Regions from separate parts of the Streptomyces sp. NPDC041124 genome, predicted to be linked through region 3. Evidence: riboswitches for the same ligand, from Rfam matches in the RefSeq annotation. Region 3 holds a riboswitch; each other region holds the start of a gene.
The links. A riboswitch is a leader RNA that binds a small molecule or an ion and turns the genes downstream of it on or off. The one in region 3 is predicted to bind cobalamin.
Positions count from the first base shown of each region.

Region 1: linked by a shared signal. The riboswitch ahead of ACZ6A9_RS00820 (ribonucleoside-diphosphate reductase subunit alpha) and the one ahead of ACZ6A9_RS15195 (GHMP family kinase ATP-binding protein) in region 3 are both predicted to bind cobalamin.
Region 2: linked by a shared signal. The riboswitch ahead of ACZ6A9_RS11790 ((2Fe-2S) ferredoxin domain-containing protein) and the one ahead of ACZ6A9_RS15195 (GHMP family kinase ATP-binding protein) in region 3 are both predicted to bind cobalamin.
Region 4: linked by a shared signal. The riboswitch ahead of ACZ6A9_RS13425 (energy-coupling factor ABC transporter permease) and the one ahead of ACZ6A9_RS15195 (GHMP family kinase ATP-binding protein) in region 3 are both predicted to bind cobalamin.

Region 1 is NZ_JBVIYR010000001.1:165,425-173,584, forward strand. Features, by position in the region: gene ACZ6A9_RS00805 (GntR family transcriptional regulator) at 1-606, shown strand, start outside; gene ACZ6A9_RS00810 (DUF3311 domain-containing protein) at 811-1,077, shown strand; gene mctP (monocarboxylate uptake permease MctP) at 1,074-2,702, shown strand; cobalamin riboswitch at 2,827-2,998, shown strand; gene ACZ6A9_RS00820 (ribonucleoside-diphosphate reductase subunit alpha) at 3,123-5,492, shown strand; gene ACZ6A9_RS00825 (ribonucleotide-diphosphate reductase subunit beta) at 5,492-6,505, shown strand; gene ACZ6A9_RS00830 (hypothetical protein) at 6,527-6,745, opposite strand; gene ACZ6A9_RS00835 (GlxA family transcriptional regulator) at 6,840-7,802, shown strand; gene ACZ6A9_RS00840 (bifunctional albaflavenone monooxygenase/terpene synthase) at 7,823-8,160, opposite strand, start outside.
Region 2 is NZ_JBVIYR010000004.1:16,489-24,648, reverse strand. Features, by position in the region: gene ACZ6A9_RS11800 (helix-turn-helix transcriptional regulator) at 1-617, shown strand, start outside; gene ACZ6A9_RS11795 (ferric reductase-like transmembrane domain-containing protein) at 891-1,871, shown strand; cobalamin riboswitch at 1,904-2,052, shown strand; gene ACZ6A9_RS11790 ((2Fe-2S) ferredoxin domain-containing protein) at 2,141-2,518, shown strand; gene ACZ6A9_RS11785 (transposase) at 2,544-2,879, shown strand; gene ACZ6A9_RS11780 (hypothetical protein) at 2,934-3,215, opposite strand; gene ACZ6A9_RS11775 (DUF6531 domain-containing protein) at 3,217-8,160, opposite strand, start outside.
Region 3 is NZ_JBVIYR010000005.1:76,853-82,488, reverse strand. Features, by position in the region: gene ACZ6A9_RS15200 (ferric reductase-like transmembrane domain-containing protein) at 1-874, opposite strand, end outside; cobalamin riboswitch at 1,084-1,308, shown strand; gene ACZ6A9_RS15195 (GHMP family kinase ATP-binding protein) at 1,545-2,417, shown strand; gene ACZ6A9_RS15190 (cysteine synthase family protein) at 2,414-3,436, shown strand; partial or broken gene ACZ6A9_RS15185 (ATP-grasp domain-containing protein) at 3,433-4,664, shown strand; partial or broken gene ACZ6A9_RS15180 (MFS transporter) at 4,657-5,636, shown strand, end outside.
Region 4 is NZ_JBVIYR010000004.1:387,772-395,931, forward strand. Features, by position in the region: gene ACZ6A9_RS13390 (helix-turn-helix transcriptional regulator) at 1-178, shown strand, start outside; gene ACZ6A9_RS13395 (MFS transporter) at 327-1,739, shown strand; gene ACZ6A9_RS13400 (3-oxoacyl-ACP synthase III family protein) at 1,771-2,799, shown strand; gene ACZ6A9_RS13405 (acyl carrier protein) at 2,846-3,145, shown strand; gene ACZ6A9_RS13410 (AMP-binding protein) at 3,142-4,647, shown strand; gene ACZ6A9_RS13415 (HAAS signaling domain-containing protein) at 4,718-5,653, opposite strand; gene ACZ6A9_RS13420 (PadR family transcriptional regulator) at 5,650-5,988, opposite strand; cobalamin riboswitch at 6,203-6,385, shown strand; gene ACZ6A9_RS13425 (energy-coupling factor ABC transporter permease) at 6,416-7,126, shown strand; gene ACZ6A9_RS13430 (energy-coupling factor ABC transporter substrate-binding protein) at 7,123-7,500, shown strand; gene cbiQ (cobalt ECF transporter T component CbiQ) at 7,507-8,160, shown strand, end outside.

The DNA of each region.
Region 1 (8,160 bases), on a different contig from region 3:
TTCGACACCTCGCGCACCACCGTCCGCCAGGCGCTGCAGGAGCTGGTGGTCGAGGGGCGGCTGGAACGCATCCAGGGCAAGGGCACCTTCGTCGCCAAGCCCAAGGTGTCCCAGGCGCTCCAGCTCACCTCCTACACCGAGGACATGCGCGCCCAGGGCCTGGAGCCCACCTCGCAGCTGCTGGACATCGGCTACATCACCGCCGACGACCGGCTCGCCGGGCTGCTCGACATCACGGCCGGCGGGCGGGTGCTGCGCATCGAGCGGCTGCGCATGGCCAACGGCGAGCCGATGGCCATCGAGACCACCCACCTCAGCGCCAAGCGCTTCCCCGCGCTGCGCCGCAGCCTGACGAAGTACACGTCCCTCTACACCGCCCTCGCCGAGGTGTACGACGTCCACCTCGCGGAGGCCGAGGAGACGATCGAGACGTCCCTGGCGACCCCGCGCGAGGCCGGACTGCTCGGCACCGACGTCGGCCTGCCGATGCTGATGCTGTCCCGGCACTCGCGCGACCGGGACGGGCAGCCGGTGGAGTGGGTGCGGTCGGTGTACCGGGGCGACCGGTACAAGTTCGTGGCGCGCCTGAAGCGCCCCCAGGAGTGATTCCGACGTGACCTTCCCGTCACCGCCTGGTCTCCCAAACCGCTGTGAAACGGGTGGTTGACAAGGTTTTCGTTGCTGTTGCCTCTCGGTTGGGCCGCGCCTGCGTACCGCTGTGTTGACGAGGGGTTACCTCCCTGCCGCGCCCTCACCTAGATTTCCGAGCGCCTTACCGTCGGTGATCAGTGAGGGGACGGAAACCGTCTGATGTCACAAGCCCCGGAAACCAAGGGAGGGCCGGTGGTGACGCCCGCGCGCGTCGTCATCGCCCTCTGTCTCGTCGCACCGTTCGTGGCCATGCTGTGGGTCGGTTCGTACGCCAAGACCGACCCCGTCGTCATCGGCATCCCGTTCTTCTACTGGTACCAGATGCTCTGGGTGCTGATCTCCACCCTGCTGACGATGGTCGCGTACAAGCTCTGGCAGCGTGACCAGCGCGCCCGCTCGGCCTCGAAGGGCGGTGCGTCGCGGTGAACGACGGCGTGAACGGCGTGGCACTCGCCGTCTTCATCTTCTTCTTCGTGCTCGTCACCGCGATGGGCTTCCTCGCCGCGCGCTGGCGCAAGGCCGCCAATGAGCACACGCTCGACGAATGGGGCCTGGGCGGGCGCTCGTTCGGCACCTGGGTCACCTGGTTCCTGCTGGGCGGGGACCTGTACACCGCGTACACCTTCGTCGCCGTGCCGGCGGCCATCTACGCGGCGGGCGCGGCCGGGTTCTTCGCCGTGCCGTACACGATCCTGGTGTACCCGCTGATCTTCACCTTCCTGCCCCGCCTGTGGTCGGTGTCGCACAAGCACGGCTACGTGACCACGTCCGACTTCGTGCGCGGCCGGTTCGGCTCGAAGGGGCTGTCGCTGGCCGTCGCGGTCACCGGCATCCTGGCGACGATGCCGTACATCGCGCTCCAGCTGGTCGGCATCCAGGCCGTGCTGGACGTGATGGGCGTGGGCGGCGGGGAGGACACCAACTGGTTCGTCAAGGACCTGCCGCTGCTGATCGCCTTCGGTGTGCTCGCGGCGTACACCTACTCGTCGGGCCTGCGGGCCCCCGCGTTGATCGCCTTCGTCAAGGACACGCTGATCTACCTCGTGATCGCGGTGGCGATCATCTACATCCCGGTCAAGCTGGGCGGCTTCGACGAGATCTTCGCCTCGGCGCGGGAGGCCTACAGCGAGACCAACCCGGCCACGGGAGCGCCGCGCGGTTCGCTGGTGCCGGCCGAGGCGGGCCAGTGGACGTACGCCACGCTGGCGCTGGGTTCGGCGCTCGCGCTGTTCATGTACCCGCACTCGATCACGGCGACGCTGTCCTCACGCAGCCGTGAGGTGATCCGCCGCAACACCACGATCCTGCCGCTGTACTCGCTGATGCTGGGCCTGCTGGCGCTGCTCGGCTTCATGGCGATCGCGGCGGGCGTGAAGGTGCAGAACGGCCAGCTGGCGATCCCGCAGCTGTTCGAGAACATGTTCCCGGCGTGGTTCGCGGGCGTGGCCTTCGCGGCGATCGGCATCGGGGCGCTGGTGCCGGCGGCGATCATGTCGATCGCGGCGGCGAACCTGTTCACCCGCAACATCTACAAGGACTTCATCAAACCGGACGCGACACCGAGGCAGGAGACCAAGGTCTCCAAGGTCGTCTCACTGCTGGTGAAGGTGGGCGCGCTGGCCTTCGTCCTGACCATGGACAAGACCGTCGCCATCAACTTCCAGCTGCTGGGCGGCATCTGGATCCTGCAGACCTTCCCGGCACTGGTGGGCGGCCTGTTCACCCGCTGGTTCCACCGCTGGGCGCTGATCGGCGGCTGGGCCGTCGGCATGGTCTACGGCACGGTCGCCGCGTACGGGGTGGCCTCGCCGACGCAGAAGCACTTCGGCGGGTCCGCGAAGGAGATCCCGGGGATCGGCGAGATCGGCTACATCGGTCTCACGGCCTTCGTGATCAACGTCGTGGTGACGGTCGTGCTGACCTTCGTCATGCGGGCCCTCAAGGCACCCGAGGGCGTCGACCAGACGAAGCCGGGCGACTACACGGCGGACGCCGGCGACCCGGGCGTCCAGGTGGAGCTCCCGCCCGCCACGGCCGGCAGCGCGCACTGACGCCGCAGGGCGACGGACGACGGGCCGCCGGAGGAGAACCGGCGGCCCGTCGTCGTACCCGTGCGGCACGGTGCCACGGGCCGATCGCCGAGCTGGAGAGCTGACTGTCCGACACCAACGCAGCACAACATATGGGGTTGTCGGCGGCACCCGGCACAAGATGTATGCTCATGCTCGCTGTCGCCGCAGGGGAATCCGGTGCGAATCCGGAACTGTCCCGCAACGGTGTACCCATGCCTTGCCCCCGCACGCGCATGGGCGTCAGTCCGAGGACCTGCCGACAGTGCGCCCGGCCGTCCGGTCCGGGTGCCCTGACGTCCGGGCCTCGCGGAATGGGCCGGTGGACGCGACGCCCCGTGCGCTCGTGTACTGCCCCCCGCGCTCTTCGAGGCCCCCGTGCCGAGCGAGGGAGAGCCCCACGTGACCATCGCGCCAGCCGATCCGGCTTCAGCGATCGACGTGACCCGGGAGAGCGAGGGCCCCGGTGCCGCGCTGCTGCGGACCCTGACGGAGCTGACCGCCGACCTGCCCGACGCCGACCCCGGCCGGGTCGCCGCCGCCGCGCTGCGCGGCCGGTCCGCGGTCGCGGACTCCGACGCCACCGCGCAGCTGCGGGAACTGGCCACCGAGGCGGCGGCCGGGCTCATCTCCGAGGACCCCGCCTACTCCCGGCTCGCCGCCCGGCTGCTGACCATCGGCATCCGCGCCGAGGCCGCCTCGCAGGGCGTCACCTCCTTCACCGGGTCCGTCGCGACCGGACACCGCGAGGGCCTGATCGCCGACCGCACCGCCGCGTTCGCCGCGCTGCACGCGGACCGGCTCGACGCGCTGATCGACACCCGCGCCGACGACCGCTTCGGCTACTTCGGCCTGCGCACCCTGCACAGCCGCTACCTGCTGCGGCACCCGGTCACCCGCAAGGTCGTCGAGACGCCCCAGCACTTCCTGCTGCGCGTCGCCTGCGGTCTCGCCGAGGACGACAGCGCCCGCTCGCTGGACGAGGTGGCCGCGCTCTACGGCCTGATGAGCCGCCTGGACTACCTGCCCTCCTCCCCCACGCTGTTCAACTCCGGTACCCGGCACCCCCAGATGTCGTCCTGCTACCTCCTCGACTCCCCCAAGGACGAGCTGGACTCCATCTACGACCGCTACCACCAGGTCGCCCGGCTCTCGAAGCACGCCGGCGGCATCGGTCTGGCCTACTCCCGCATCCGCGCCCGCGGTTCTCTGATCCGCGGCACCAACGGCCACTCCAACGGCATCGTCCCGTTCCTGAAGACGCTGGACGCCTCGGTCGCCGCCGTGAACCAGGGCGGGCGGCGCAAGGGTGCGGCGGCGGTCTACCTGGAGACCTGGCACCTGGACATCGAGGAGTTCCTGGAGCTGCGCGACAACACCGGTGAGGACGCCCGGCGCACGCACAACCTGAACCTCGCGCACTGGGTGCCGGACGAGTTCATGCGCCGGGTGGACACCGACGGCCCGTGGTCGCTGTTCTCCCCGGCGGACGTGCCGGAACTGGTCGACCTGTGGGGCGGGGAGTTCGACGCCGCGTACCGGGCCGCCGAGGCGAAGGGCCTGGCACGGAAGACCCTCCCTGCGCGCGAGCTGTACGGCCGTATGATGCGCACCCTCGCGCAGACCGGCAACGGCTGGATGACCTTCAAGGACACCGCCAACCGCACGGCCAACCAGACCGCCGAACCGGGTCACGTCATCCACTCCTCGAACCTGTGCACGGAGATCCTGGAGGTCACCGACGACGGGGAGACGGCGGTCTGCAACCTGGGGTCGGTCAACCTCGGCGCCTTCGTGGAGCACGGGGACATCGACTGGGCGCGCCTGGACGAGACGGTGCGCACGGCCGTGACGTTCCTCGACCGGGTCGTCGACATCAACTTCTACCCGACCGAGCAGGCGGGCCGCTCCAACGCCCGCTGGCGCCCCGTCGGCCTCGGCGCCATGGGCCTGCAGGACGTCTTCTTCAAGCTGCGGCTGCCCTTCGACTCCCCCGAGGCGAAGGCCCTGTCGACGAGGATCGCCGAGCGGATCATGCTGGCCGCGTACGAGACCTCCGCCGGCCTGGCCGAGCGTCACGGCCCGCTGCCCGCCTGGGAGAAGACCCGCACCGCCCGGGGCGTGCTGCACCCCGACCACTACGGTGTCGAGTTCGCCTGGCCGGAGCGCTGGGCGGCGCTGCGGACGCGGATCGCGGCCACCGGGATGCGCAACTCGCTGCTGCTGGCGATCGCCCCCACCGCCACCATCGCGTCGATCGCGGGCGTGTACGAGTGCATCGAGCCGCAGGTGTCCAACCTGTTCAAGCGCGAGACGCTGTCCGGGGAGTTCCTCCAGGTCAACTCGTACCTGGTGGACGACCTCAAGCGGCTCGGCGTGTGGGACGCGCGCTCCCGCGAGGCGCTGCGCGAGGCCGGCGGCTCGGTGCAGGACTTCGCGTGGATCCCCGAGGAGGTGCGCCGGCTGTACCGCACGGCGTGGGAGATCCCGCAGCGCGGTCTGATCGACATGGCCGCCGCCCGCACCCCGTACCTGGACCAGGCGCAGTCGCTCAACCTGTTCCTGGAGACGCCGACCATCGGCAAGCTCTCCTCGATGTACGCCTACGCCTGGAAGCAGGGTCTGAAGACCACGTACTACCTGCGTTCCCGCCCGGCGACCCGGATCGCCCGCGCCGCGGCCCGGACCACCGTCCCCGTCCAGCAGGCCGCCGACCCCGAGGCCGTCGCCTGCTCCCTGGAAAACCCCGAGTCCTGCGAGGCCTGCCAGTGATGACCAGCGACACCAAGAACCTGCTCGACCCGGGCTTCGAGCTGACCCTGCGCCCCATGCGCTACCCCGACTTCTACGAGCGCTACCGGGACGCCATCAAGAACACCTGGCACGTGGAGGAGGTCGACCTCCACTCCGACGTCGCCGACCTGGCGAAGCTCAGCCCCGAGGAGCAGCACCTCATCGGCCGGCTGGTCGCCTTCTTCGCCACCGGCGACTCGATCGTGGCGAACAACCTGGTGCTGACGCTGTACAAGCACATCAACTCCCCGGAGGCGCGGCTGTACCTGTCGCGGCAGCTGTTCGAGGAGGCGGTGCACGTCCAGTTCTACCTGACGCTGCTGGACACCTACCTGCCCGACCCGGACGACCGGGCGGCGGCCTTCGCGGCGGTGGAGAACATCCCGTCCATCCGGGAGAAGGCCGAGTTCTGCTTCCGGTGGATGGACTCGGTGGAGAAGCTCGACCAGCTTCGGACCCGGGCCGACCGGCGCCGGTTCCTGCTGAATCTGATCTGCTTCGCCGCCTGCATCGAGGGCCTGTTCTTCTACGGCGCCTTCGCCTACGTCTACTGGTTCCGCGGCCGGGGCCTGCTGCACGGTCTGGCGACCGGCACCAACTGGGTGTTCCGGGACGAGACGATGCACATGTCGTTCGCCTTCGACGTGGTCGACACCGTCCGCAAGGAGGAGCCGGAGCTGTTCGACGAGGAGCTCGGTCAGCAGGTCACCGACATGCTGCGCGAGGCGGTCGAGGCGGAGCTGCAGTTCGCGCGCGACCTGTGCGGCGACGGGCTGCCGGGCATGAACACCGAGTCGATGCGGCAGTACCTGGAGTGCGTCGCGGACCAGCGGCTGGTGCGGCTGGGCTTCGCGCCGGTGTACGGCTCGGAGAACCCGTTCTCCTTCATGGAGCTCCAGGGCGTGCAGGAGCTGACGAACTTCTTCGAGCGGCGTCCGTCCGCGTACCAGGTCGCCGTGGAGGGCACGGTCGACCTGGACGAGGACTTCTAGGAAGTACTCCCCGGTGCCGTCTCACGCCGCGCGTGCGGTGCGGTGCGAGACGGCGTCCCGGGCGGGGCGGGACCGGCCGGCCCCGGCGGGCGGGGACTGCCGTCCGGCCTCGGCCCGCCGGAGCTGCCGGTCGATCCGCAGGTCGTGCACGATGCCGAACACGGCGGGCAGGACCGTCGGTGCGAGCAGTCCGAGCACGGTCAGTGTTCCGGTCAGCGCCTGGGTGTGTGTCGTATCCATGGACACCACTGTCGCGCCGTACGCTCCTTACCGGCAGTGGCAGGACTGCCGCACACCCTCGATTTACTGCCAATCGCGGGGCACACTGGGGACCATGCTCCGGAACGTGGCCGCCGTTCTGCTCGACGGCGTTAACCCCTTCGAACTCGGCGTCGTCTGCGAGGTCTTCGGCATCGACCGCAGCGACGACGGGCTGCCCGTCCACGACTTCGCCGTGGCCTCGGCGGACGGCCCCGTCGTGCGCAGCAGCACGGGCTTCGCACTCCAGGTCGAGCACGGACTGGAGCGTCTGGAGACGGCCGACCTCATCGCCGTACCCGCCGGAGCCTCCTACGTCTCCCGGGAGTTCCCGCCCGAGCTGCTGGACGCCCTGCGCCGGGGCGTGGACCGGGGCGCGCGGGTGCTCAGCGTCTGCTCCGGGGTGTTCGTGCTCGCCGCCGCCGGGCTCCTCGACGGCCGGCGGGTCACCGTCCACTGGAAGCACGCGCGGGAGCTGGTCCGTCGCTACCCCCGGCTGACCGTGGAGCCGGACGTGCTCTACGTCGACGAGGACCCGGTGATCACCTCGGCCGGCACCGCCGCGGGCATCGACGCCTGTCTGCACCTGGTGCGCAAGGAGCTGGGCCCCGAGGTCGCCAACGGGATCGCCCGGCGCATGGTGGTGCCCCCGCACCGGGACGGGGGCCAGGCCCAGTACATCGAGCGTCCGCTGCCGCGTTCCGGAGGCGACACCGTCTCCGAGGTGCTGGTGTGGATGGAGCGGCACCTCGACGAGGAGACGTCCGTCGAACAGCTCGCCGCCCGCGCCCACATGTCCCCGCGCACCTTCGCCCGCCGATTCCAGCAGGAGACCGGCACCACGCCCTACCGCTGGATCCTGCGCCAGCGCGTGCTGCTGGCCCAGCGGCTGCTGGAGGGCACGGACGAGACGGTGGACGCGGTGGCGGGCCGCACCGGCTTCGGCAACGCGGCGGTGCTGCGCCACCACTTCGTGCGCGCCGTCGGGACCACGCCGCAGGCCTACCGGCGCACGTTCAGGGGCCCACAGGCCGCCTGAACGCGCGCCCGTGCGGCCGGTCAGCGGGGCAGTGCCCGCAGCATCAGCCGGCGCGGCCGGAGCGTGATGCCGATCCGGGGCCGGATGTCGGAACCGGAGACGTGCGCGAACCGGAAGGCGGAGGCGATCACCGCGGTGAGGAGCGTGAGCTCGGCCATCGAGAAGTGGTCGCTGGGGCACTTCCGGTTGCCGACGCTGAACGGGCTCATCGCGTACTTGGGCACGTCCCCGGACCGCTCCGGGAGCCATCGGTCGGGGTCGAACTCCTCGTGCCGCTCGTACGAACGCCGGTCGCGCTGGATGGCGTACGGACTGTAGATGAGGTCCGCCCCCTTGGGAATGCGGTATCCGCCGAGTT
Region 2 (8,160 bases), on a different contig from region 3:
CGGCGCAGCGGCTGCTCGTCGACCCGGAGACCGATCTCCTCTCGCGCCGCGTGGCCCCCGAGGAGCTTCCCGACTCCCTCGCCGCCGAGGTCCGGCGCGCGGTGTTCGCCGGGCACCGACTGCGCATCTACTACGAGGCCGTGGGCCAGCCCCCGAAGTGGCGCACGGTGGACCCGATCGGTCTGGTCACCGTCAGGGACCAGGGCTACCTGCTGGCCAAGCGGGGCACCGAGGACCGCACCTACCGGCTGAGCCGGGTGCTGGCCGCCGAGGAGCTCGACGAACCCGCGCAGCGTCCGGAAACGGTCGACCTGGACCGGGCCTGGCGCGACCGCAACATGCGGTTCCGGACCGGCGGCGACACCACCGCCGTGGTGGTCCGCGTGGACCCCGCGCGCCGGGAGCACCTGGTCGCCACCGCCCTGGCGGTCCGCTCCGAGGAGACCGACGGGGACGGCCGGCTCCGGCTCCACGTCGTCTTCCAGGACGCCCGGCACGCCGAGTGGGCGCTGTGGCAGCACGCCATGTACGCGGAGGTCGAGTCCCCGCAGTGGCTGCGCACCACCCTGCACCGCCGCGCTACGGTGATCGCGGCCCGCTACGGACCCCCTGCCTGAACGCTCCGCCGGCCCCGCGAAGCCCGAGCCGCGGGACGTCCACGCTCTCCGTCGCAGCCCGGCCCGGCGCCGACCCGCCATATTCCAGCGGCAGTAGGGCTTCGGCGGTTGTCTTGAATGTGGAGGGGAGGCAGAAGCAGGTGTACCCGCACAGTTCTCATGGCGGCTCTGGCCGGATAACGCCTCCGGGGATCACTCCCTCATCAGCCAGACTTGTCGCCTCACGCCCCATGCGCACCGCTGCTGCGGTGGCCCGTGCCCGGGAGGCCCCTGATGACGTCAGACACGAGGCCGGACGAAGACGGGGCGGTGACCCCGCCCGGAAGGCAACGGCCTCCCGGTGACCGTGTCGCGCTGCGCGGCGACCTGCGGGCCGCCCTGCCCGACGCCACCGCGGCGGTGGTGGTCACCGTGCTCGTGTTCGCCCTCCTGTGGGCGCGCATGGAGTCGGGTGCTTCGGACACCGTCGCGGTCATGCCGTTCATGGACGACCCCGGCACCTACTGGATGTACCTGCTCAGCCAGGCGTTCGGCTGGTCGGGGCTGCTGTGGGCCTGGGGCACGGTCATGCTCGGTCTGCTGCTGTCGGGACCGCGCCCCGCCCGGCTGCCGGTCTCTCGGCAGGTACTGGAGCGCTGGCACCGCACCACGAGCCTGACGACCATGGCGCTGATGTTCGCGCACGCGCTGATGTTCGCGGCGGAACTCGTACGCTACGAGACGAAGGTGGACTGGGCGCAGCGGTTGTGGGTGGCCTTCGCCGACAGCTTCGTGCCCGGCTGGTACGACTCCGGCACCGGCGAGATCGCCATCCCGCTCGGACAGGGGGCCCTGTACCTGGCGATTCCGCTGGGACTGCTGTTCTACGTCCGGCACCGCATTGGCGCGAACACCTGGCGGCGGCTGCACCGGTTCGTGATCGTCGTGTACGTGCTGAGCGTGTGGCACACGCTGCTGTACGGAACCAACGTCTGGTACGGGGAGTGGCCGCGCACCGTCCTGTGGCTGCTGCAACTCCCGGTTGCGGCACTGCTGTTGCTGCGTCTACTGAGACCGGCCCGGCGGGCCGAACGGCTGGGCTCCCCCGGTGGGGGCGCGGCCCGGCCGGACTGGTGGGTGCGGGCGGCGGGACGGGCCGCCGTAGCGGCCGTCGTCGTCGGGCTGGTCGTCGTGGTGGTGTCGGGCCGTGACGGCGGACGGGACCGCCCGGACCACCCGCCCGTGACGGCCCCTCACGCCCAGGAGACGGACTGACGGCCGGTACGGCGCCCCGGGATGGGATGATGGCCGACGACAGGGCGACGGCGGAACGAGGAAGCCGGTGTGAATCCGGCGCGGTCCCGCCACTGTGATCGGCGAGCGAGTTCCGACAGGCCACTGCCCGGCAGCGGGTGGGAAGGGCGGGACGAGCATCGACCCGAGAGCCAGGAGACTCACGCGGTCGCCTCCTCGACGACCACCGGGGCGGATCTCCCCGGAGAGAGGGACGGCACCGCGTGCCCGCAACGCCCACCGGACGAACGATGGACGACAAGAGGCCCGCAACGGCCACCGACCCCGTGCCGTGCCGCATCGTCGTCTGCCGCGACTGCTGCTGCGGCAGCCCCAAGGTGACCGGCGTCGACCACACAGCTCAGACCGAACGCCTGCGCGCCGCGGCACCGGTACGTGTCTCCGACTGCCTCGACGCCTGCGAACACGCCAACGTCGTCGTCGTACAGCCCTCCGCCGAAGGCCGCGCCGCCGGCGCCCGGCCCGTCTGGCTCGGACTGGTCAACGACCCGGACGCGACCGAGGACATCGCCGCCTGGGCACGCGCCGGCGGACCGGGCGTCGCACCCCGGCCGGACATCCTCGACCTGTACGCCATCACGCCGCCACGACGGCGTACGGCCTCCTGACCGTACGGACGCGCACGGTGGTGGTGTGAGCGCGCCGGGCGTGACCGGTCCGGCTGCTGCTTCACGCCGGCTGCCAGACCTGGGACAGGTGCCCCGCAGCTACTCGAACCGTTGCGGAGTCAGCCCCATCGAGTACTCCTCCGGCCGGCGGAGCACGCGCCGGCTCAACTACGGCGGCGACCGGCAGGCCAACGCCGCCCTGCACCGCATCGTCATTACCCGCCTGCGCCACGACCCGCACACCCAGACGTACGGCAGGGGCTCGCACGCGGCAGCGTCGCGATCACCCGGGTCCGACTGCGTGCGCGCGGACTGCCGTGCCTTTCCAGTAGTCCTACAGCGGTGCTCACTCGGCCGTTGAGGCCAGAAGGCACGGCAATCCGCTACTTCACCGGGCTGACCCGCTTGCTCGAACTCAGAGCAGGTCACGCTCCATCAGGTCGTCCGCTTCCTCCCAGGTGACGAAGGAGCACGCTCCGGTATTCAGGTCGACGGCCACGGGCAGGTTCCCGCCGAGTTGCATGTCCTGACGTCCGTGATCGAGGTACTCGACATGGTCGTAGGGAGCGATGAACCGTCCCTTGTCCGTGAAGCAGTACTCGGGAATGATCCTCACGTTGGAGGACAGCCCCCATGCTCTGCTTTCCTCCGTGAGGAACTCCGCGGCCCTGCGCTCGGCTTCTTCCGGGTCGAGCATGTCAGTTGGTCCTCATCACGTAGTAGTCGCGGTATCTCTTGTGCGCCGGATTGGCCTTGCCCGACTGGAAGTCGAGGAAGACCACCTTTCCATCGATGTTCGCGACATTGAAGTAGTGGCCCACGCCCTTCCTCGGCCATGCTCCTATGATCGCCCGGGCACCGGGTCCCCAGCGCAGCATGTCGCTCACGATGACGTTGAGACCGCCGACCTTCCGGAACGGTAGCCCCGTCATCGCTGACACCTCGGCCCGCGTCAGCGGGCGGTCTGCTCCGGACACCCCGTTCGGATTCCGGCCGGCCATGAGGTCGTCGCCGGCGGTCGCACACAGTCCGCAGTTCCTCCGGCCGCCCTCCGGGTTGATGCGGCTCATGGACGACGGGGTCTCCGGTGTGTAGTAGGGGAGTCCGAACCGCGTCGAACTCGGTTCCCCGTAGTAGCGCCCCCCGCCCGGCTCGACCGCGGCTCTGCGCCATCCCGTCAGGCCGCCGATTCCGACGAGGGCGATCTGCTGGGTCAGTTCCTCGGCGGCTTCGGCGTACAGGTCGGCGAGGGCGTCGCAGCCCTGCTGGCGGAGCATGTATTCGGCGCGGTAGAGGCGGTAGGCGGGGCGGACGGGGAGGTACTTGTCGACGAAGGCGCCGGCGCCGCCGTTCTCGCCGGTGAATGCGTCGTGCAGGTCCCCGGCGAGGACGAAGGGGGACTTGAAGACGTCGACGAACGCGTCGCCGAAGATGCCCGCGGCTTCGCCGAGGCTGTCGACGCGGTCGTTGTTCGGGTCGTCGGGGGTCAGTCCGCTGGGGTCGGTCAGGAGGGTGGGGACGTTGTCGGCGTAGGCGTAGGGCGATATGTACGGCGTGGTCCGGGCGCGGGTGGCGGGGTCGGGTCGGGTGAAGCGGCCGGTGGCGGTGTTGTACTGGCGGGCGTGGAGGTCGAGGTTGCCGGTGGTGGTTTCGTAGCGGGCGCCGGTGTAGGAGGGAGGGCTTGCGGGGGCGCCGCCGGTGACGGTGCCCAGGACCCGGGTGCCGAACGGGTCGTAGGCCCAGCGCTGGTAGAGGGTGCCGGTGCCGTTGGTGACGTCGACCGGTGAGCCCTGGGTGTCGTGGTGGTAGAAGAAGAGCGCACCTGTGCCGGTCTCGACGGAGGTGGGCTGGCCGAGGGGGTCGTAGCGGAAGGACTGCTTGATGGTCCAGGCGCTGTCGTATTCGGTGGCCAGGACCGGCAGCGGGGCGTTGGGGTCCCACTGGGTGCGGTGGGTGACCGCGCCGTCCTTGAGGGTGGCGACCTGGTTGCCGCTGGCATCGTGGTCGTAGGTGTAGGCGGTGCCGCCGACGGTGGCGGCGGAGATCTGCCCGGCCAGGTCGTAGGTGTAGGTGTCGGCGCCCTTCTTGGTCTGGTTGCCTTCGGCGTCGTAGTCGTAGGCGGTGGTCGTGGTGCCGGTGGTGGTGGAGGTGAGCTGGTCGGCCGCGTCGTAGGTGTAACTGGTGGAGGTGGTGCCGAGGGTGGAGGTCAGGCGGTTGCCGACCTCGTCGTAGGTGTAGGACGTGGCGCGGCTCGCGGCGCAGCCGGCGACCCAGGGCTGGGGGAAGCAGCCGGAGGTGAGGCGGCCTGCGGTGTCGTAGGTGAGGTCGTAGCCGGTCGTGCCGACGTTGGCGCGGGTGATGTCGACGTGGGTGGGCAGGCCCGCGGGGGAGAGGGTGTGCGCGGTCTTGGTGACCGTGGTGCCGGCCTTGGCGGAGGTGACGGCGGTGAGGCGGCCGGCCCGGTCGTAGGCGCGGTCCTCGGTCTCGGTGTTGGGCAGCGCGGACTTGGTGAGGTTGCCGGCCGGGTCCCAGGTGTACGTGGTGGTCTTGCCGTCGGCCAGCATCGTGGCGGTGCGGCCGTCGTTGTCGTACGTGTACGTGATCGTGTTGCCGTCGGAGTACTTGCGGGTGAGCATCTGCCCGGCGGCGTCGTAGGTGTAGGCGAAGCCGCGGGTCTTGGTGAGGTTGCCGACCGCGTCGTAGACGAAGTCCTCGGAGATCTTCGAATTGGCGCGGGCGGTCAGCTGTCCGGCGTCGTCGTATCCGAACGTCGCGTCGGGGGTGGCGTCGGAGTGGTCGACCTTGGTGAGCAGGCCGCGCGGGTCGTAGAGGTAGCCGGTGGATCCGCGGGGCGTGGTCTTTTTGGTGAGGTTGCCGGCGGCGTCGTAGGCGTAGGTGGTCTCCCGCTTCAGCGGGTCGGTGACCGAGGTGAGGCGGCGGGCCGCGTCGTAGCCGTATGTGGTGACGTGCCCGTTGGCGTCGGTGCGCTCCGTGACGTTGCCCACCGTGTCGTAGCCGTACGTGGTGACTGCACCGCCCGGAGCGGTGACTTCGGTCAGCCGGTCCAGCTTGTCGTAGCCGTAGGCGGTGCCGCGCTTGTCGGCGTCCGTCTGCTTGACGACGTTGTTCACGGCGTCATAGGCGGTGGTGGTCACGCCGCCGAGCGGGTCGGTGACCGTGGTGGGGTTGCCGGCCGGGTCGTAGCCGTAGGTGGTCGTGTACGGGGCCGGGTCTGCGCCGGTGGTGTTGCCGCGCGGGTCGACAGCGGTGGCCTGGCGGCCGTCGGCGTCGTAGGTCCAGCTCTCCTTGTGGCCGAGCGGGGAGGTGCGGCTGAGCAGGTTGCCGTCGGCGTCGTAGGCGTTGGTGGTGGTCTTGCCCAGCTGATTGGTGCTGCTGGTCAGCCGGTTGTTCTTGTCGTAGACGGAGGTGACCGTCTCGCCTGCGGCATCGGTGATCTTGGTGACGTTGTCGTTGGCGTCGTAGGTGTAGCTGGTGGTGTGGTCCAGCGGGTCGGTGACCGTGAGGGGCCGGTTGACGGCGTCGTAGGTCGTGGTGGTGGACGCGCCGGTCGGGCCGGTGACCTCGATGGTGTTGCCGGCCGCGTCGTAGGTGTAACTCGTGGTGTGGGCGGCCGGGTCTGCGCCGGTGGCGTTGCCGCGCGGCGAGACGCTGCTCAGCAGGCGTCCCACTGTGTCGTAGGTGTAGGTGGTCTTGCCGCCGGTCGCGTCGGTCTGGGAGGACAGGCGTCCGCTCGCGTCGTAGGTGCGGGTGACGGAGTTGCCGGACGGGTCGGTGGTCCGGGTCAGGTGCCCGGCGTCGTCGTAGGCGAATGTGGTGGTGTCGCCCGCCGGGTTCTTTGCCGACGTCAGTTGCTCGGCCCCGTTGTACTCGTAGGTTGTGGTGCGGCCCAGCGGATCGGTGGCCGAGCTGAGCAGGCCGCGGCCGTCGTAGGCGTACGTCGTGGTGAAGTCGGCCGGGTCGGCGCCGGTGACGTTGCCGCGCGGGTCCGTCTTCGTCAGGATCCGGCCGGCCTTGTCGTAGGTGAACGTCGTCTTCTCACCCAGCGGCGTGGTGACCGAGATCCGGTTGCCGGCCGTGTCGTAGCCGTAGACGGTGACCTTGCCGCGCGGGGTCGTCACGGTCTCCAGCGAACCGAGCGGGGTGTACGTGTAGGCGGTTCTGCCGCCCAGCGGGTCCGTGGTCGACGTCAGCTGGTTCGACGTGTTGTAGGTGTATGTCGTCTTGTTCTTGCGGCCGTCGGTGTGGCTGGTGATGTTGCCCGCGCTGTCGTAGGTCCAGCTTTCCGTGTAGCCGAGGGCCGAGGGGGCGCTGCGGGTGAGCATCCGCCCGGCGCTGTCGTACGTCATCTCCGTGGTGTTGCCGCGCTGGTCGGTGATGGCGACGGGCCGCAGGTGACGGTCGTAGTCGTAGGTGATGCTCTTGCCGTACGGGTCGATCGTCTCCATCAGGACGTTGCCGGCGTACACATCGGTCCACACGCCACCGTCGGGCGCCGTGGTGTGCGACTCGTTCTTGCCGTCCCAGGTGAACGTGGTGGTCTTGTCGTTCGGGTCGGTCTGGGACGTGATGCGGCCCGCGGAGTCGTAGACGTTGGTGACCTCGCCACCCGCCGGGTCGGTGTAGGAGGACAGCCGCTTGTTCGCGTCGTAGGCGTACGACGACGTCCGGCCGGCCGGGTCGGTCACCGAGGTCAGCAGACCGCCGGTGTAGCCGTACGAGACCGACGTACCGTCCGGCAGGCCCACCTTGGACAGCAGCCCGTCGGCACCGGGCGTGAACGTGGTGGTGCGGCCGGCGGCGTCCTTGACGGAGGTGAGCGTGCCGGACGCGTACGTCAAGGTCAGTCCCTTGCCGGCTCTGTCGACCACGGACGTGAGCCGGCCGCTGCTGTTGAACGTCCGCTGGGTGTGGTCCGGCGTGGTGATCGTATAAGTGCTGGTGCCCTTGACCAGCTTGGCCGCCGACCCGGCCGGGGCGGCGTACGTGCCGTCACTGTTCTGTGTGAAGACGAACGACGCCCCGTCGTCCGTCCGGTAGGTCACCTTCCCCGTCGCCGCGGTCAGCTCGGCGTCGAACGGCGTCGCCCAGCCGCGCCCCAGCAGACCGACGGCACTTGAGTCGGAGCGGTAGGTACGCTCCAGGGTCAGCGGCACACCGGGGCTCACCAGGGAGGCGTCAGTGAGCTGTTCGAAGAACATGCCGGTCGCCGTGTTGACCGGGTCGGCGCGGTGCGCCTGGGCGTAACAGGTACAGATTCCCGCCTGCGCACCGGGGATCACCGGAGTGTAGAACGCCTCCACGAGCGGCGAGGTGGTGCCGCCCGGACTCGACGTCCCGTCGGCGCTGTTGAGGAAGACCCAGGCGTAGTACTCCTTGCCGTCCTCGAGGATTCCGCCCAGCGTGCTGCCGGCCCACCAGAAACACTGGTCCGTGGGATAGGAGTTGCTCGCCCACCAGTCGTAGCACCAGGCCCCGGTGCCCGGGGTGTCGCCGCTGGGATCGTCCGTGGACTTCTTGATCTCCTGCTGTACGACGGGGGAGCCGCCCTCGTCCAGGACGTACAGCCACATCCCGGTATACGCATCTCCCCGCTTGGGCAGCTTCACCTGCCCGCCGATCGA
Region 3 (5,636 bases):
CCCCGACGGCGACCCGTCCCGCCGCCCGCAGCCACCAACCCGGCCGGCCCGCGCCCCCGCTCGGGGGGCCCAGCCGTTCCGCCCGCCGGGCCGGTCTCAGCAGACGAAGCAACAGCAGCACCGCGACCGGCAGTTGCAGCAGCCACAGCACGGTGCGCAGCCACTCCCCGTACCAGACGTTGGTCCCGTACAGCAGCGTGTGCCACACGCTCAGCACGTACACGACGATCACGAACCGGTGCAGCCGCCGCCAGGTGTTCGCGCCAATGCGGTGCCGGACGTAGAACAGCAGCCCCAGCGGAACCGCCAGGTAGAGGGCCCCCTGTCCGAGCGGGATGGCGATCTCGCCGGTGCCGGAGTCGTACCAGCCGGGAACGAAGCTGTCGGCGAAGGCCACCCACAGCCGTTCCGCCCAGTCCACCTTCGTCTCGTAGCGTACGAGTTCGGCCGCGAACATCAGCGCGTGCGCGAACATCAGGGCCATGGTCGTCAGGCTGGTGGTGCGGTGCCAGCGCTCCAGTACCTGCCGGGAGACCGGCAGCCGGGCGGGGCGCGGTCCCGACAGGAGCAGACCGAGCATGACCGTGCCCCAGGCCCACAGCAGTCCCGACCATCCGAACGCCTGGCTGAGCAGGTACATCCAGTAGGTGCCGGGGTCGTCCATGAACGGCATGACCGCGACGGTGTCCGAAGCACCCGATTCCATGCGCGCCCACAGGAGGGCGAACACGAGCACGGTGACCACCACCGCCGCGGTGGCGTCGGGCAGGGCGGCCCGCAGGTCGCCGCGCAGGGCGACGCGGTCGCCGGGAAGCCGTTGCCTTCCGGGCGGGACTGCTGCCCCGTCTTCGTCCGGCCTCGTGTCCGATGTCATCAGGGGCCTCCCGGGCACGGGCCATCGCAGCAGCGGTGCGCATGTGGCGTGAGGCAACAAGTCTGGCTGATGAGGGAGTGATCCCCAGAGGTGTTGTCCGGCCAGAGCCGCCACGAGAACTGCGCGGGGCACACCTGGTTTCTGCCTCCCCTCCACATTCAAGACAACCGCCGAAGCCCCACTGTCGCAGGAATACGAGCGCCTCTGCGCTGATACACGCAGTCGGTTCGCGCCTCCCGTCCGCCCGGACGTCCGGTGGTGCGACGCAAGAGAGAACCCGGTGCGAATCCGGGACTGTCCCGCAGCGGTAAGTGGGAACGAAAGCCGTCGATGTCACTGGGCCCGCGTCAGGGCCGGGGAAGAGACGGCCGGTAGGTGTCCTCGAACGGTGAGGACGTGCCCGCGAGTCCGAAGACCTGCCACTGCGCCCGCGTCCCGCGCGGGCTGTGCACGTGACCTCGTGGACTGGGTCGGCGGTATGGGTGGTCGTACGTCGTGCGTATGGCCGCGCCTCCTTCCCTCTCGGTGTTCAAGGCCCGGTACGGAGGAGGACGGTGTGCGGAACCCAGCCGGTTCGCGTCGGCCGTACCGACCCCGGGTCCACGTGCCGTCCGACGGACCGGGGCCGACGACACTCGGACCCGCCGCGGGCGTCCTCCGGGAACCTGACGTGTCCGGCGGCACGGTGTCCGGTGTCTGCCACGGCACTCTGGGCGAGCTGTACCAGGGCCCGTTGCGTGCGGGCACCGACCCTGAGATCGCGGTGGTGTCCTTTCCCGTGGACCGTCACTCCTGGGTGTACTTCACACCGAGGACGGCGGCCGGTCCTCAGCCACATGCCCCGCCCCTCGGGGAGAAGTCGGTGGCAGCGGCGCGGCTCTTCCTCGACCACTACGGCCTCACCCTGCCACCGGGCGACTGGCACACCCGCTCCGAACTGCCGGTGGGCGTGGGGATGGCCAGTTCCACGGCGGACATCGTGGCGACGCTGCGCTGTCTGTTCCGCGTCTTCTCCCTGCCGTACGACACGGACGTGGTCCTCGGCGTCCTGGCCGGCATCGAGCGCGCCGACAGCGTCTTCCTCGACGAGTTCGCCCTGTACCTCAGCGGGCGGCACCGGGTGGTGCGGCGACTGGGCCCGGGCCTCGGCTTCCACACCGCCTTCGTCACGGAACCCGGCACGGTGGACACCGCCGCCGTCACTCCCCTGCTGCTGGACCACTACAGGCGCCGCGGCGAGGAGTACCGACGGTGCCTGACCGATCTGGTGAAGGGCTTCGACTCGGGAGACCCGGCCGCCGTCGCCCGTGCCGCGACGACCAGCGCCGCGTTGTCTCAGGAGGTGCTGCCCAAGGCGACCTTCGGCAGCCTGCACGCCCACCGTGAGCGGTTCGGCGCCGACGGCGTCTTCGTCGCCCACACCGGCTGCCTGGCCGGCTATCTCTTCGCCTCACGCCCGCGAGCCGAGGTCAAGTCCGAACTCTCCGCGTTCTTCCACTCGCTCGGCCACCAGTGCACCTTCGCCCAAGGAGGCTACGGGTGATCCACCCCCACATCGCCGACGCCCTGAAAGTCCCGGACCTCGTCCGGCTCACCGATGGCCTGGTCCTGCTGCGGTTCGAGTCGATGAAGATCTACTCGGCCCTGGCCGCCGTCCGTCATCTGCTGGAGCGAGGCACGGTCCGTCCGGGCCAGACCCTGATCGACAGCTCCAGGGGCATCTACGCCTACGCCCTCGCACTGGCCTGCCACCGGTACGGCATGCGGTGCCACATCGTCGCGTCCACCACCGTCGACGCCACCACCCTCGCCCAACTGGAGATCCTCGGCGCCACGGTGGAACAGGTCAGACCGTCGCGGAACCTGAAGCTCGACCAGGAACTGAGGGTGCGGCGGGTGCGCGAGATACTCGCCGGGCGTCCCGGCCACCACTGGATGCGCCAGTACCACGACGACGTCCACTACCTCGGCTACCAAGAGGTCGCCGACCGGATCGCGGCGGAGTTCCCGGCCGTGCCGCTGACCGTCGTCGGCGGGGTGGGTTCCGGAGCCTCGACCGGCGGCATCGTGGAACACCTGCGTGTTACCGACCCCTCGGTGCGTCTGGTCGGCGTCCAGCCCTTCGGCAGCGTCACCTTCGGCAGCCAGGACCACCACGATCCCGAGGCGATCATCGCCGGCATCGGCTCGTCGATCGTCTTCGACAACGTCCGCCACCATCTCTACGACACCGTGCACTGGCTGGACTTCACCCACGCCATGTCCGGCGCCGTCGCCCTGCTGCGCGAGCACGCGGTGTTCGCCGGGCTGTCCACCGGTGCCGGCTATCTGACGGCGACGTACGAGGCCCGTCGCCACCTCGACCGACTGCACCTGGTGATAGGGGCCGATACCGGACACCGCTACGTGGAGCGCGTGTTCGCCCGGCACGCCGAGGCCCTGGATCCGGCCGCGCTGAAACCCCTCGAGGTCCGCAGTCCGGAGGAGATGACCATGCCCTGGTCGAGGATGACGTGGCAGCGCACTCCCTGCCCGGCCCACTGGAAGGAGCGGGCGGCATGACCGTGGCCTGCCTGGAGTCACTGACCTTCGGCCTCGGCCGTCTGGTCCGTGCCGCCGACCGGCTCGGCGAGCGCCTGCTGCTGCTGACCCGGGACCCCGCCTACTACGCCTACGAACTGGACCGGCTGCCCGACGGTGCCCTCGACGTCGTCGTGACCGACACCTTCGACGTGGAACGAACCGCCGATCTGCTCCGGCGCACCCTGGGACTGCGCGGCCTGATCAGTTCCACCGACACCTGGACCCTGGCCGGCGCTGCCCTCACCGAACGCCTCGGCCTGCCCGGTCTCGATTCAGCCGTCCTGCGGCTGACCCGGGACAAGGCCGCGGTACGCAACCGGCTGCACGAGGTGGGTCTCACGCGCGGACGGGCCGTCGAAAACGCCGAGCCGGACCGCGAGGCGCGCGGGCTGCTGCTCAAGGAGATGGGACCGCCGCTCGTGCTCAAGGACACGGCGGGCACCGGGAGCCAGAACGTGTGGCTGGTCCGTGACGAAGGCGAACTCGACGCGGCGCTGGCCGAGGCGTCCGGTCGGGACCTGAAGGGGCGGTTGTTCGCCGAGCCCTATTTCAGCGGGCCGGTGTACAGCGCCGAGACGCTCACCTGGGACGGCCGCACCCGGCTGCTGGGCGTCTCCAGTCGACTCATGTCACCGGAGCCGCACTTCCGGGAGGAGATCACCGCCTTCCCCGTCGCCTTCCCGGGCCCGCAGCGGACATCGCTGGAGCGCTGGCTCGACCGGATGCTCGCCGCCATCGGCTACACCGACCGGTTCGCACACGTGGAGTTCGTGCTGACCGCCGACGGCCCGGAGGTGGTGGAGGTCGATCCCCGGATCGGGGGCGCCCTGGTCGGGGAGGGCATGTGCCGGGCGCTCGGCGTCAACGTGTACGCGAGGCCGCGCTCAGCCGCCGCCCCCGGCTCATGGACGCGGACCTGCCCGGTGGTCCGGCCGTCGCCTTCGTTCTGGGCTATCCGGCCGCACCCGGCGTGTTCACCGGGGTCGCCGGGCTCGACCGGCTCGACAACATGCCGGGAACGCCCGCCTCGTACCCGGTTAAGCAGACCGGCGACCTCATCGAGCACCTGGACGACAGCCGCGGCTACGCGGGCATCGTGTACGCCGAGGCGGAGATCGCCGAACTCGCCACCCACCGCGCGGTGGCCGCCGCGGGCGCCCTGCGGGTACTCACCGACCCGGCCGGCCGGGAGGCGCCCGGTGGGTGAGCGCACCACCCGGGGACCGGGCCTGCGGGACTCGCTGTTCCCGCTCACCGGCCCGCTGCGGTTCCTCCTGCTCAGCTCGTTCCTCATTCCGCTCGGCAGCTTCATGGTCCTGCCGTTCATGTCGGTGTTCCTGCACGAACGGCTCGGGATGGGGCTCGGCACGGTCGGCGTCGTCCTGGCCGTGGCATCGCTCGTGCAGTTCTCCGGCGGCATCGTCGGCGGAGCCCTCGCGGACCGGATCGGGCTGCGCCGCACGATGCTGTGGGCACTCGTCGTACGCACCGCCCGTTTCCTGACGTGCTGCGGTGCCGCGCTCTACCTGCCCGCGAACAAGGCGTACCTGGTGCACGGGGTCGACGACGAGCGCCGCCCGGCGTTCCTGTCGGCGGGCAACGCGGCACTCAACGCAGGCATGGCCGTGGGCCCGTTGATCGCCGGGCCGTTCGTCCTGTCGTCGCCCGGCTGGCTGTTCGCGGCCGTCACGGCGCTGTTTCTCACGGTCACGGTGGGACATGCGCGGCTGCCCGGGACAGAAGGGGAAGACCCCGCCGGATCAAGGGAAACGGTCCCCTCGGGTCTCTTAGCCGGCGTGGCGCTCCTGCCCTTCGTCGCCAACGCCCTGGCGTTCTACCTCTACTTCCACTTCCAGCACTTCCTGGCGGTGTACGCCGTCGAGCGCGCCTCCAGCGCGTTCTACAGCGTGGTGCTGCTGCTCTGCTTCACGCTGGTCATCGTCGTCCAGCCACTCGCGTCCGGCCTGATCCTGCGCATGCCGCACGCCCTCGCCCTCGCGGTCGGCTTCACGGGCCTGGCGACGGGCCTGGCCGTGCTGGCGGCCGGTACCCGGACGGCACTGCTGGCGGGCGGGGCGCTGATCACCCTGGGCGACATCGTGCTGTTCCTCAAGAACGACCTGGAGGCACTGCGCCGCAGCCCTCGCTCCGACGCCGTGGTCTTCGGCCGGCAGCGGCT
Region 4 (8,160 bases), on a different contig from region 3:
GCGCGAGAAGGAACTGCTGCGCCTGATGGCCCGCGGCCTCAACGACGAGGCGATCCGCAGACGTCTCGGCGTCTCGCTGCGCACCGTGCGCAGGATCGTCGCCGAACTGTGTGTACGGCTGAAGGCGGCCAGCAGGTTCGAAGCGGGGTACCAGGCGGCGAAACGCGGCTGGATCTGACGCTGCCGGGGCGGCGGCAACATTTCCTCCGCCGTAATTGCCGGTGCGCTGCCTGGCCGGGCCGGTGCCGCTTCGACCAGCATGCAGGTCGGATCCGCGGCACCGGCCCGGACCAGCGAACGCGCGAACGGACGGGGAACGGACGACGATGGTGCGGTCACGTCCCGAGGACGCCGAACAGACCGAGGACGCCGGGGAGCCCACCGAGGACTCCGGTCAGGCCGGCGGGGAGACCGAACGGGGCGGGAAACCGCCGTCGCTGTGGCGCGATCGGGACTATGCCGTCTGGTGGTCGGGCGAAGGCCTGTCGGCGCTCGGCAACAGCGTCTCGACGCTCGCCTTCCCCCTGCTCATGCTGCACGTGACCGGGTCGGCGGCACAGGCGGGCACCATCACGGTGCTGCACATGCTGGGCCGGCTCGCCACGCTCATGCTCGGCGGTGCCCTGTCGGACCGGGTGTCACGGCGCCTGCTGCTGGGCCTGGCCGCGCTGGTCGAGGCGCTGTCGATGGGGGCCGTCGCCTGGCTGGTGTACCGGGGCGACCCGTCGGTCCTGGGGCTCGACGCGCTGGCGCTGGTCAGCGGGCTCGGGGCCGGACTGAGGTCCGGCGTCACCTCACCGGTACTGCGCCGGCTCGTGCCGAAGGAGCGGATCGCCGACGCCACGGCGCAGGGCATGGGCCGCGACATGCTGGCCCAGCTCCTCGGCGCCCCGCTGGGCGGCCTGCTGTACTCGATGGCGCGCTGGGTGCCGTTCCTGTTCGACGCCATCTCCTTCCTGTTCATCACCCTCAGCTCGTTCCTCATCCGCCGGCCGCTGGGCCCGGACCGGCAGGACGACGGAGAGCGCCGGCCAGGTCTGGCCGCGGACGTCAAGGACGGGCTGCGCATGATCCGGCGCAGCGACTACCTGGTGTTCACGCTCGCCTGGGGCGCCGTGCTCAACGCGGTGGCGCAGGGCTTCACCCTGCTCTTCGTGGTCATCGTGACGCACCGGGGCGGCGGACCGACCACCATCGGCGCGGTGACCTCCCTGGCGGTCGCGGGCGGCGTGATCGGCGCCGTGCTGGGTCCGTGGCTGATGCGGCGCATCGGCGCCCGCCGCGTACTGCTGCTGTCCGCCTGGCTGTTCACGGCCTCCTTCGCCGCGGTCGCGGTCGCACCCAGGCCCTGGCAGATCGGCCTGGTGATGATGGTCGGCATGACGAGCATGATCCCGATGAACGTCGTCACCGAGTCCTACGAGGTCCGGCTGGTCCCGGACGCGTACCTGGGACGGGTCGCCGCCACCGGGCAGTTCGGCTTCCAGGCCGTGCAGTGGACCGGACCGCTGGTGGCCGGTGTGCTCGCAGACTCGCTGGGTGTGGAGTGGGCCGTGCTGGTCCTGGCCGCCGCCATGGCCGTCCTGGCGCTCGCCCTGCACCTGGGCCGGCGCCACCTCGCCCTCCTGGACGTTCCGCTGGAGGAGGTCCAGGAGCTCTCGACCGATGACGCCGGGCCCGGGGAGACCGCCGCGGACGGCGCCGTTCTGATCCGATCGTCGAAGGACCGGACGGGCTGATCCACCCCGGCCGGCAGGGAAGGAAGCACGCATGGGCACGTCACCGGAGTTGGGCATCGTCGCCATGGGCATGGCCTTCGGTGAGCGGTGCGACGTGGCGGCGACGGCGGCCGACTACGTTCCCGATCCCGAGGCGGTCACGGCCCTCGGCTACCGGACCTACCACCGTGCGGCGCCCGGCGTCACCGCCGTCGACCTGGCCGCCGAGGCCGCGCGGGAGGCCCTGGAGAACGCCGACGTCGCCCCCGCCGACCTCGACCTGATCGTCGTCGGCAACTCCGACGTGCCGGACTACCTGGGCTGGGACCCCTCGGCGGCCGTGGCGCGTGCCCTGGGCGCGCACTCCACGCCCACCACGCTGTTCACGCAGGCGTGCGCGGCGTGGGCGCCCGCGCTGGACCACGCCGCCGGTGCGATGGCCCTCTCCCCCGGCGTCGGGACCGCGCTGGTGGTGCTGGTCAACGTGATGAGCGAGGCGCACGGCAACCGCATGGACTTCAACGGCTGCGTCGCCAGTGACGGAGCCGTCGCCGCCGTCGTCCGCCGCGGGCATCCGCGGCTGCGCCGGCTGTCCTCGGCACAGTTCACCAACCCCGAGTACGCGGACCTGTTCCGCATCGAGTACGGCGGGGCGGCCGTGCCGCTGCCGCCACCGGGAAGCGGACTGAAGGACGTCAGCCCGATGGCCTCCGTCTACCGGCACTTCGACCGGGACCCGGAACGCTTCCAGGCGTTCCTGAAGGAGACCACGGGCCGGGTCGCGGACGTCGTCGACGAGGCCCTGGCCCGCGCGGGGCGGGACCGGTCCGAACTGGCCCGGCTGATCCACATCAACGACAACCGGCAGACGTTCCGGGCGGTGGCCGACGCCGTCGGCCTCCCCCTCACCCGCACCAACGCCGAACTGGCCCGCTCCCTGGGCCACATGGGCTGCGCCGACCAACTCGTCTGCCTCTGGCGGCACATCGAGGCCGGTGAACTCGCACTCGGGGACCTGGTGGCCCTCACGGGCGTCGCGTCCCCCGGGATGCACTGGTTCTGCACGCTCGTCGAAGTGTGAACCGGCGCGCCCAGCACGTCAGCACCTGCGAAAGGACGTACCCGACATGGCCGCCGATCCCCCCTCCGCGCCGGTGATGCCTCCCGCCCCCTCCGAGGCGGACATCGCCGGCTTCGTCGTCGAACGTTTCCTGCCCGGTCTGGACGCCTGCGAACTCGACCCGGAGTACGACCTGCTCGCCACCGCGGTGATCGACAGCCTCGCGGTCCTGCACATCGCGGCCTGGCTGACGGACGAGCACGGCGTCGACCTGCCCGACGAGGAGCTCGTCGGACGCAACTTCCGCACCGTGCGCGCCATCCGGGCCACGGCCGGGCGGGCGGTGGCGGGGAAGGGGCGCTCATGACCGCCCCCGCGCCCCTCGCCGCGGCGTTCACCGCCCGGGCCGCCGAGCAGCCGCATGCCCCGGCACTCGTCTGGGAGGACCGGACGACCACGTACGGCGAGCTGCATGCCATGGCCTGCCGGGCCCGCGCCCAGGTGGAGGCGGCCGCGGCACCGCACCCCGGCCGCCCGGTGGGCCTGCGGCTGCGGAAGTCACCGGAGGCGGTGGCCCTCGTCCTGGGCTGCCTGATGGCCGGCCGCGGCTTCCTGCTGCCCTCCCACGAGCTGCCCGACCTGCCGCTCAAGGAGCTGTACGGGCAGGCCGGATGCGCGGTGGTCCTCGGTCTGGCCGACGGTCCCCTGGTGGACGTCGTGGTGGACCCGTCCGCAGCCGCTGACGACGACGGCGGCGGGGCGCCGCGCCCGCCCGCCGAGGTCGCCGAGGGCGACACCGGCTTCCTGCTGACCACGTCCGGTTCGACGGGCCTGCCGAAGATCGTGCCGCTGTCGCAGGGGGCGGTGGCCCGCTTCACCGCCTGGGCGGCGGACGCCTTCCCGCTCGGACCGGGCTCGACGGTCCTCAACTACGCGCCGCTCAACTTCGACCTGTGCCTGCTGGACGTGTGGAGCACCCTCGCGCACGGCGGCACGGTCGTGCTGGCCGACCCCGAGCGGGGCACCTCGGCGCACTATCTGCACGGTCTGGTCACCGGCCACCACGTGACCCTGGTCCAGGGCGTCCCCCTGCTGTTCGAGCTGCTCACCCGGGCCGCGGCGGAGAGGGGCCCGCTGACCACCGCGCGGCACCTCGTCTTCGCCGGCGAGGCGATGCCGGCCCGGGTGCTGGCGGGCCTGCCCCCGGTGTTCCCGCACGCCCGCTGGTTCAACAACTACGGCTGCACCGAGACGAACAACAGCTTCCTCCACGAGGTGGACCGCGGCAAACCGGTCACCGCTCCGCTGCCGATCGGCCGCCCGCTGCCGGGCGTGCACTGGCTGATCACCGGGGACGACGGGCGCGCCCTGACCGGTCCCGGCCAGGGGGAGCTGCTCGTCAGCACTCCGTTCCAGAGCGCGGGTTACGTCAACGTCCCCGGCGGGCGGAAGTTCGCCCCGCACCGCGACGGCGTGCCCGGGGTGGTGTACTACCGCAGCGGCGACGTCGCCCGGTGGCACGAGGACGGCTCGCTGAGCGTGCTCGGGCGCACCGACTACATGGTCAAGGTGCGCGGCACCCAGGTCAGCACCCAGCACGTCGAGAGCATCCTGCTGGAGCACACCGCGGTGGCCGAGGCGGCCGTCGTCGCACTCCCGGACCCGGTCGCCGGCCACCGCCTGCACGCCACCGTGCGGCCGGTCGCGCCCGGCTCCGTGGGGGTCCTGGCGCTGCGTCAGTACTGCGCGGAGCGGTCGGTGCGGGCGGCGGTGCCGAGCGTGTTCGAGATGGTGTCCGAGCCGTTGCCGAGGACGTCCACGGGGAAGGTCGACCGCAACCGGATCCGGGACGCGCTGAGCACGGCGTGACGCGAGTGCGAAGGGGGGGCTGCCCGGTCGAGACCGGGCAGCCCCCCCCCTTCGCGGTCGTTGACCGCGGTCAGCGCAGCGCCGTGCGGTAGGCCTTGGCCACCGAGGTGACGCCGATGGCGAGCACGATGAGCGCCGCCCCGCCGTAGGCCGATTCCTGCGACTCCCAGAGGGTCTTGGCGTCGGCGAGGAAGTCGGGGTTGAACAGCTCCTGCTGGTACAGCACCCAGGCCAGCGGCAGGGTGAACGCCGCGTGGGCGAGCGCGTACCAGCCGGCCAGCCGGACGGTCCAGCCCTGTCCGGCCACCCGTGCGACCCCGACCACCGCGAGACCGGCGAGACCGGCCAGAACCGGCCACAGCCAACCCGACCACAGGTCCGGGTTCAGCACCTCCACCTGCCGCCCGTCGTCCGCCCGGTACGGCTCGGCGGTGTGCTGCCAGACGATCAGCGCGAACAGCAGCACGTCCCACGCCACGGCGGCCAGGGCCGCGACACCGCCCCGGTCCTGCTGCGGGACGTCGGGCAGTTCGTCCGGCGTCCAGCGGTCGCCGGTGGTACCGCGGCGGTACCTGATCCGCTCGGTCACGGCGAACACCACCGTGATGGCGGCGACCAGCTGGGCGCCGACGCCTATCAGCGTGCCGGCGCCGACGCGCAGGGCCGCGCCGAGGCCGCCGCCGTCGGCCACCTCCAGCAGGGCGAGCCCCAGGGAGAGGGCCGGCAGCACGCCGGCCAGCAGGGTGACCAGCACGCGAACATAGGCGGGATACAGGTCCGGGCCGATGAGGACCAACGGCCGTTCGGTGTACTGGGCCGCGTACCGCACCGGGTCCCCCAGTTCGCCGAGCACCTCCCGCTCGGCCGTCCGGTGGTCGCCGCCCCGGCCGTCGATGGTGTCGGCGATGGTGGCGCGGAGCTCTTGGGCCACGTCGTCACGCTGGTCGGCCGGAAGCCGCCGGACGACCTCGTGGACGTAGCGCTCGGTGAGCACCCCCGTACTCATTCGTTCTCCTTGGTGAGTCGTGAGATCGAGGCGACGAGTTCCTGCCATTCGCGCACCAGGCCCTCCCGGACGCGGGATCCGTCGGGGCTGACGCGGTAGAACTTGCGCGGCCGGGACTCGTCGGTGTTCCACTCGCTGGTCAGCAGCCCTTGTTTCTCCAGGCGCCGCAGCAGTGGGTACAGCGTGTTTCCGTCGACGGTGACCCCCGCGTCGTCGAGCGTCTCCAGGAGCGCATAGCCGTACTGCGGTTTCCGGAGCAGCGCCAGACAGGCGAGCACCACCGTCCCGCGGCGCAGTTCCTGCGCCTGGCTCAGGGTCAGTTCTTCTACGGACACAACCCACACGATACTGTGTGCCGCACACTAATGTCACCCCCCGAACAATGTGAATGTTCCCCTCCGGCGCTCCGAACGCCCGCTCTCCGGCGCTCCGCACGCCGCGCCGTCCGACACCCTGAACGCCGCGCGGCACGGGAGGACGCACGGACCGGTGGACGCCTCACCGTCCGCGCGCCCCCGGTGGCGGCTTGTCACCGGACCGGAACGGGCACTACTGTCACCACGCCTTGGTGACGGGAAATCGGTGCGATACCGGTGCGGCCCTCGCCACTGTGATCGGGAAGTCCGGCTCCGGCCCTCACGGGCAGCCACTGGGTTCTTCGGAACCCGGGAAGGCGGAGCACGGGCGGTGGTACCCGTCAGCCAGGAGACCGGCCAAGGCGCGTCAACCATCCACGAGGTGCTGGAGAGGGTCTGCTGAGCCATGCACATAGCCGAGGGTTTTCTGCCACCGGCGCACGCGGTCGCCTGGGGCGTCGCGTCGGCGCCGTTCGTCGTCCACGGAGCCCGGTCGCTCGTCCGTGAAGTGAGGGAACATCCCGAGAGCACACTGCTGCTGGGCGCCTCGGGAGCGTTCACCTTCGTCCTGTCCGCGCTGAAACTTCCCTCGGTGACGGGCAGTTGCTCCCACCCCACCGGTACGGGACTCGGCGCGATCCTGTTCCGGCCGCCGGTCATGGCGGTGCTGGGCACCATCACGCTGCTGTTCCAGGCGCTGCTGCTCGCCCACGGCGGGCTGACCACGCTGGGCGCCAACGTCTTCTCGATGGCCGTCGTCGGCCCGTGGGCCGGGTACGGCGTCTACCGGCTGCTGCGCCGGTCGGGTGCGCCGCTGATGGCGGCCGTGTTCTCCGGCGCGTTCGCCGCCGACCTGTCGACGTACTGCGTGACGAGCGTGCAGCTGGCGCTCGCCTTCCCCGACCCGGGCAGTGGATTCCCGGGCGCGCTGGCCAAGTTCGGGGCCATCTTCGCGGTGACGCAGATCCCGCTGGCGGTGAGCGAGGGCCTGCTGACCGTGCTGGTGATGCGCATGCTGGTGCGGTCGAGCAGGGGCGAGCTGACCCGGCTCGGCGTACTGGTCACCTCGGTGGCCGGAGGGAAGCCGGCGAAGTCGGCGGAGGGGGTGGCCCGATGAGCCGCGACGCGAAGATCAACGCTCTGCTGCTGCTCCTGGTGGCCGCGCTCGCGGTGCTGCCGCTGGCGCTCGGGCTCGGCGACCACAAGGAGGAGCCGTTCACCGGTGCGGACGCCGAGGCGGAGACGGCGATCACCGAGATCGACCCGGACTACGAACCGTGGTTCTCCCCCCTGTACGAACCGCCGTCCGGGGAGGTCGAGTCGGCGCTGTTCGCCCTCCAGGCGGCGATCGGCGCGGGCGTCCTCGCGTACTACTTCGGACTGCGGCGCGGGCGGCGGCAGGGCGCTGAACGGGCGCGGGAGCGGGCCGCGGCGGGCACCGGCGCCGAGGCCGGCGCGGGGGACGACGCAGCCGCAGAGCGGACGGTCTGACGGCCCGTGCTGCCGATCGACGCGGCGGCGCACAGCAGTCGCTGGCGCCGCCGCCATCCCGTGGACAAGGCCGTACTGGGACTCGGCCTCACCGTGCTGGCGGTCTCGCTGCCGCCGTGGCCGGGCGCGGCCCTGGTGCTGGTGACCGCGCTCGTGGTGCTGCTCGGCCCGGCCGGGGTGCCCGGGCGCCGGCTGTGGCGGGCGTACCGGGTGCCGCTGGGCTTCTGCGTCACCGGGGCGCTCCCCCTGCTGGTGCGGGTGGGCGGACCGGGCGGCTTCGTGTCGCCGGCCGACGACGGGCCGCTGCGCGCCGCGGAGTTGCTGCTCCGCACGTCGGCGGCGTCCCTCGGGGTGCTGCTGTTCGCGTTCACCACACCCCTGTCGGACCTGCTGCCCCGTCTGGTGCGCGCGGGTGTGCCCGCGCCGCTCGTGGACGTGGCGCTGGTGACGTACCGGATGAGCTTCCTGCTGCTGGACTCGGTGCGCCGGGTCCGCCAGGCCCAGGCGGCCCGCCTGGGGCACACCACCCGGGCGGCGACGTGGCGCTCGCTCGGCGGGCTCGGCGCCACCGCGTTCGTGCGGTCCTTCGACCGGGCGGCGCGGCTGCAGTCCGGGCTCGCCGGACGCGGCTACGACGGCACCCTGCGCGTGCTGGTGCCC